DNA from 2 places in the Nocardioides sp. WS12 genome. Region 1 is predicted to be linked to the other one. Evidence: predicted binding sites of a transcription regulator. Region 1 holds the regulator's gene; the other holds the start of a gene.
What was found. Region 1 encodes LexA, which represses DNA repair genes until DNA is damaged. Its sites were predicted from a motif close to TCGAACANNTGTTCGA; they were not measured.
Positions count from the first base shown of each region.

Region 1 (3,362 bases):
TGTAGTGGTAACCGTACGCCCCGACCACCACGGGTGCAAGACCGGGGGCCAACGAGTTCACGGAAGTTTCTCCGGGGGCGTCATTTGCGCTCAGGAACGGCCCATCGGAGGGTTGAGGGGACACGTCAGCCACCCATCGGACACAATGACGCCGTGGCGGGAGGCAAGCGTTCCGGGGACCGGGTCAAAGCAGGGTTCCGACCCGACCTCCTGCTGCTCGCCGTCGGCATCACCTTCGCCCTCGTGGCCTGGGGATACCTGGTTTTCGCCGCCATCGACTTCGGCGCCACGGCCCGCCACGACGGCAAGGCCGGCGCCTGGTTCTTCCTGCTCGTCGCCTGCATGGGCGCGATGTTCTGCCTGTTCCTGGCGTTCATGCTCGCCGTGCGCCTCTCCCGTGCGGTCGGATGGAGCGAGGGCCCGACGCCCCGAGTGAAGCGGGACCCGGCTGCCCCCAAGGGTGGCAAGCGCGCCGCTCGGTAGCACCCGGCTCGCCCCGATGCGAACAGCGCGAAGGGCGAGGCCGGCTGCATGAGCCAGGCCCCGCCCCTCGTCTTCCCCTGCACCCGTCGGGGTCGAAGCGACGGGCGAGTTTGGTCTCGAGACGGTTGCTGCGCAACCTCCTCGACCAACGGCTCGCTACTCGGTGGGCACGCGGAGCTGCTGGCCGGCGTAGACCATGCTCGAGTCGAGCGTGTTGAGCTGCTGGATCTGCTCCATCACCGAGCGCACGTTGTCGCCGGTCGTCGCGGCCACGTCGCTGGCCAGGCCCCACAGGGTCTCGCCCGGAGCGACGGTCACGATCTCGACGGCGGGCTCGCCGCCACCCTCGCGGGTCGCGGCAGAACCGGCGGCGAGCCACACGGCTGCCGCAGCGACGACCAGGAGGGCCAGCACCAGCACGACGAGCCGGCCGCGGCGGGTCAGCCGGACCTGGCCGGCCTGGCTGCGGGCACGCACCGGGCGAGCCGTCGTCGTACGACGAACGGTGGAGACCTGCGGGGCGAACGTGATGGTGCTCATGGAAACCTCCGGGGGAAGTGGACGGGCCATGTCTAGTCAGACCGTCCGACAGAAGCTGATCGATCAGGCGTTCGATCGAACATGTGTACGAGACTAGATCAGGTGTTCGAACAAATCCAGTACCTGTTCGAACAGACGCTCGACGGCGTGTCGCGACACGCCCCTTCGAACAGATGTTTGAAGAAGGGCCGGTTCATCGGTTAGCGTCGTCACATCCGAACCGGGCGACTTGCCGGAAGACTTGGGAGGGCATCCATGGCTGACAAGGCCAAGACCACGACTGGCAGCACCGTCACGGAGCTGCCCGACGGACCTCCGGACGCCAGTGGGCTGACCGCACGCCAGCTGCGCGTGCTCGCCCACATCAAGGACAGCATCGAGAAGCGCGGCTACCCGCCGAGCATGCGCGAGATCGGCCAGGCCGTCGGTCTGACCAGCACCTCCAGCGTCGCCCACCAGCTGCGCACCCTGGAGGAGAAGGGCTACCTCAAGCGCGACCCCAACCGGCCGCGCGCCCTCGAGGTCTTCCTGCCCGAGGTGATGGCCGCCCGCCGCGCGATGTCGACGGTCGAGGAGACCGGCCATGACGGGTACGACGACACTGGCATCAACGACGCTGCGCCCGCCCCCCGCAACGTCCCGGTCGTCGGCCGGATCGCCGCCGGTGGCCCGATCCTGGCCGAGGAGCGCGTCGAGGACGTGTTCCCGCTCCCCCGCCAGCTCGTCGGCGACGGCCAGCTCTTCCTGCTCCAGGTCAGTGGTGAATCGATGATCGACGCGGCGATCTGCGACGGCGACTACGTGGTGATCCGCCAGCAGCCGACGGCCGAGAACGGCGAGATCGTGGCCGCCATGATCGACGGCGAGGCAACGGTCAAGACCTTCCAGCGCAAGGCCGGGCAGGTGTGGCTGCTGCCGCACAACCCCGCGTTCGAGCCGATCGACGGCACCAACGCCACGATCCTGGGCAAGGTCACGGCGGTCCTTCGCCGGGTCTGACGTAAGGTCAGGGGGTTCAATCCATCGACCATGAAGGCCGAGCTTCCCCATGACGCGCCGCAGCAACCTGCCCTTCTCGGGGCTGCTCATCGCCCTGCTTGCCCTCCTCCTGCTCGTGCCGTCCCTCGGCACCGCAGCACAGGCCGACCCCACGGATCCAGCGGCTCCCGCCGGCCCGGGTGCGCCCGCGGCTGAGACTCCGCGGGAAGTGGCCGAGCAGGCGCTCGAGGCGGCGGAGGAACTGCTCGACCCGACCGCTGCGCCGGCCACGACGAAGGCCGACCGCGAGCACGGCAAGGACGTGACCCTGGCGCTGCGCGACCTCGCCGCCAGCCGGGCCGACCTGCCCAAGGACAAGAAGGATGACGCCGGGCGCCTGCTCGCGCGCCCGACCGACGGCCTCGGCGCCTCCGGCAGCTACGAGTGCGACGGCAACAACGGACCGCCCTGCTACCAGACGCCGGAGAACACGCCCCTGTGCAGCGGCTACCTCTGCGTGCACTACGTCGACGGAGCCGACGCGAGCGCCGCCGACCCGGAGAACAACGGCACGAGTGGTCGCTGGTCCGGCACCGACGCCGCCTACCCCGACTACGTCGAGTTCGTCTGGCAGGCCTTCTCCGTGGTGGCGAACGCCTACACGAACGCTGGCTACCAGCGGCCCGCGAGCGACGGGTTCATCGGTGGCAACGGCGCCGACAAGGTGGACATCTACATCGCTGAACTCGGCCAGTTCGGCATCTACGGGTACTGCGCGACCGACGAGAACATCAGCGGCCAGGGCCCGGCGCCCGCCTACTGCGTCGTCGACAACAACTACAGCAGCGCCGACTACCCCAACCACACGCCGGCCGACAACCTCAAGGTCACCGCTGCCCACGAGTACTTCCACGCCGTGCAGTTCGCCTACGACGCGAACGAGGACGGCTGGTTCATGGAGGGCACCGCCACCTGGGCCGAGGACGAGCTGTTCAACTCCATCAACGACAACCGCTCCTACCTCCCCTACGGTCCGCTCGGCGTACCCAGCCAGCCGCTCGACCGGTGGGGCAACCTCGCGCAGTACGGGTCGTGGATCTTCTTCCGGTACCTCGGCGAGCGCTACCCCACCGCCGAGGGCCTGATGCCCGTGATCATCCGCAGGATGTGGGAGAAGGCTGGCGCCGGCGGCCAGTACTCCGTCCAGGCCATCACCTCGACGCTGACGGACCTGCGCACCACCATGAACGTCCAGTTCGCGGGGTTCGCCTTCTGGAACCGGAACCCTGCCCAGTACTACTCCGAAGGCGCCGGCTACCGGCCCGCGCCGCTGTACGGGACCTACAACCTCAGTGGCTCCG
Region 1 covers NZ_CP053928.1:1,707,199-1,710,560, reverse strand. The annotation lists gene HRC28_RS08050 (hypothetical protein) at 154-483, shown strand; gene HRC28_RS08045 (LysM peptidoglycan-binding domain-containing protein) at 640-1,023, opposite strand; gene lexA (transcriptional repressor LexA) at 1,279-2,022, shown strand; gene HRC28_RS08035 (MXAN_6640 family putative metalloprotease) at 2,072-3,362, shown strand, end outside.

Region 2 (3,362 bases), 1.2 Mb from region 1:
GTCGGTGAGGGCGAGGCCGGACAGGCCCAGACGGGTGGCTTCCTTGACCAGGTCGCCCGGCGAGCTTGCCCCGTCCAGGAAGCTGAAATGGCTGTGGCAATGAAGTTCGGCGTACGGCGTCGCCTGCTCGGGTCGTGTGATCCGCTCGGGTTCGACGCGCGGCTGCTTGCGCCGTGAGACCGGTGCTTCCATCGCCGGCGCACGGCCAGACAACCGACGCTCGAGCTCGCTCCACGGGACGGGTGGGTTGTTCCAGCCCATGACCGGCTCTCAGGCCACGAGGCCGTAGCGGCCGGGGCCGACCTGGACGTAGCGGGGTTCGCGCCAACCGGGCGGCGCCGGGGCGGTCGAGGTGTAGCGGTGGCCGGTCGGGGTGATGGTCTCGACCTGTTGTCGATCCCGTCGATGCCCGACCACGTGTTGTCGCCACCCGGGTGCCTGTTTCGCGTGGTTGCAGGCCTCACACAGGCCCTGCCCGTTGCCGGTGGAAGTTTCACCGCCGTGATCGGCGGGGTGGATGTGGTCGTTGTGCCGGATCGGGGCATCGCAGTACGGCGACGCGCAGATCCCCGCACCCCGGATGGCCAGGAACTCCCCCATCGCCCGCGAATGCAGACGCTGTTTGCTACTCATCGCGACCAACCGGCCCAGACGATTGCGGTACAGGCACCGGAACCAGGCGATCACCCCAGCATCGGCCGCACCTGCGATCAGGTGCCGGGCGACCTCGGCCGGGATCACCTCGGCAGCGACACCGTCGGCAGAAGCCTCGGCCGGTGCATGCCCACCAGCGAGGGTCTCGTCCGACATCGTGATGTTCACCGTGACCGGCACCGCTGGCGCCGACTCGGGGGTGCCGGTGTCGGGGACACCGGTGACCCGAGCCAGGAGCAGGTCCGACATCAACTGCCCCAGGGACCGCGGGTCACCAGCGGCGCGTGCTGCCTCGGCGTCCTTACGCAACGACGCGTAGGCAGCGACCGCTTGGGCCACCGGCATCAGTCCACTGAGGTAGGCCATCGCGTCCGGCGCCGGGCGCACAGTGACATTGCGATCAGCCTCAGCCTGACGGGCACGCTTCACCACGGCAGCGGGGTCGAGCTCGGCAACCAGGCGCTTCACCCTGCCGACCAACTCCCGGGTCCCCACACCTTCCAGTCCGGCGGGGTCGGCGCAGATTTCCTCGTCGACGAACATCCGGTGCTCGACCTCAAGACACGCGGTCTCCCGGGCGATCAACATCGCCCGGAACTCACTCAGCCGCCCGCCACGCAGACGAGCCAACGTGTGCGGCATCTCGGTGCGCAGCACCTTCGCCAGACCCAGCAGCACCTGCCCCCGGTGGGGCGACTCGCGCCGGGCCAACGCGATCTCCGCCGCCACCCCACGACCCCGCCGAGCTACCGGCACACCCACCGCCGCCTGCACAGAACGCCGCGCCGCGTCGTACGCCACCGCCGCCTCGGCCTGCACCGCACACGCAGCCGACTTCAGATCCTCCAACGCAGCAATCAGGTCGATCAGCTTCGCCGGGTCCTTCGGACAGGCAGCACCCCGCAACCGGTCGACGAAAGCGTCGACCTCTGCTTGCGTGAGTTCGGGGGCCACCATGGATTCACTTTACTCGAACACTTGTTCGAAGACAAGATCGAATGCAGCACCAGTAACTCTTCAGAAGAAGATCGTCGATCATGCCTTGCCTGCTTGGCCGCGACTCGAACCAGACGTCACAGACCACGAACTCGCGCAGCGCGAGGCGCACGACCGCCTCGCGCGTCACCGCTGGTTGCCACCCCGTCCGTGATCGAGAAGCCCGCAGGTCCTCCAGCGTCGGACCCAACGGATGTCGCGACGGACCTACCGGATGCGTGTTTGATGACATGTTCCGGACGTTAGAAATCCACGCCGACACCCGGGTGCCGCGTTCCCCTCACCTTTGGACGACCACTGCCCGAAGCACTCCCTGTGGACGGAACATGGACATAGGAGGGAGCGCGCGGTCAGCCCGACCACTTGCCGAGCGACACGTACCCGCGAACCACGTCGCCCTGCTGTCGAAAGCCCACACAGAGCGGCCGACGATCCACCAGCGAGTGCGCAGAGCACTCCTCCGCAGGCAGCCGATCGAGGATGGACTCGGCCGTCTCGTCGGCCGACCCCACGACATCGAACTCGCGATAGCAGTTGCCCGAGCCGCAGCCCTCAGACTCGTTGTCGATGGAGAGCCCGGCGGGCAGATCAGGCAGGTCGTTCCGCGACGGGACCGACGCCTCGACGTACAGCGTCAGGTTCAGGAGGCCGACGACGATCACCGCCCCCACCAACACACCGACGACACCAACGACCGCGAGAACGACCCGCTTCACCTCCGCAGGACCTTCTCCATCGCCTTGCCCTTCGCCAGCTCGTCGACCAACTTGTCGAGGTAGCGGATCTTCTGCATCAACGGGTCCTCGATGTCCTGGACCTTGATCCCGCACACCACACCGGTGATCAACGACGCGGCAGGGTTCAGCCGAGCGGCAGCGAAGAAGTCCTCGAAAGACGTCTCAGCAGCCAGGTGCGCCTGCAACTCCGCCTCGTCGAAACCGGTCAGCCACTCGATCACCTGGTGCAGTTCGGCGACGGTACGGCCCTTCTTCTCCACCTTGGTGACGTAGTGGGGATGGACCGACGCGAAGCTGATCGTGAAGATCCTGTGCATCCACAGGAGGCTAGCGCTTCGCGCAACAGCACCTCGGCGCCGTACGGTGTGCACCGTGAAGGCTCTGCTGCTCGAAAACATCCACCCCGCCGCCGTTGAGGTCCTCCAGGCCCGCGGCTACCAGGTGGAGGTGCAGTCCGGGGCCATGTCGGAGGACGAACTGCTCGCCGCGCTGGTCGACGTCGACCTGCTGGGCATCCGCTCCAACACGACCGTCACGACTCGCGTGCTCAAGGAAGCCCAGGGGCTCCGGGCCATCGGTTGCTTCTGCATCGGCACCTCCCAGGTCGACCTGGTGACGGCCGCCGAGCTCGGCATCGGCGTTTTCAACGCGCCGTACTCCAATACGCGCAGCGTCGTGGAGCTCGTCATCGGCGAGATCATCGCCCTGGCCCGCCGCCTGCCCGAGAAGATCCAGCGGATGCACGACGGCCAGTGGGACAAGTCGGCCCGTGGCAGCCACGAGGTCCGCGGCCGCACGATCGGCATCGTCGGGTACGGCAACATCGGTACCCAGCTCTCGACCGTGGCCGAAGCGCTCGGGATGAGCGTCGTCTTCTACGACAACGCCGACCGCCCGGCCCATGGCAACGCCCGCCGCGTCCGGACGCTGAACGAACTGCTCCAGGTCGCCGACGTCGTCAGCCTTCACGTCGAC
Region 2 covers NZ_CP053928.1:2,940,199-2,943,560, reverse strand. The annotation lists gene HRC28_RS14315 (error-prone DNA polymerase) at 1-261, opposite strand, end outside; gene HRC28_RS14310 (DUF222 domain-containing protein) at 271-1,611, opposite strand; gene HRC28_RS14305 (hypothetical protein) at 2,001-2,366, opposite strand; gene HRC28_RS14300 (DUF2200 domain-containing protein) at 2,363-2,704, opposite strand; gene serA (phosphoglycerate dehydrogenase) at 2,760-3,362, shown strand, end outside.
Region 2: the regulator LexA is predicted to act here: its motif matches at 1,625-1,640, upstream of HRC28_RS14310 (DUF222 domain-containing protein).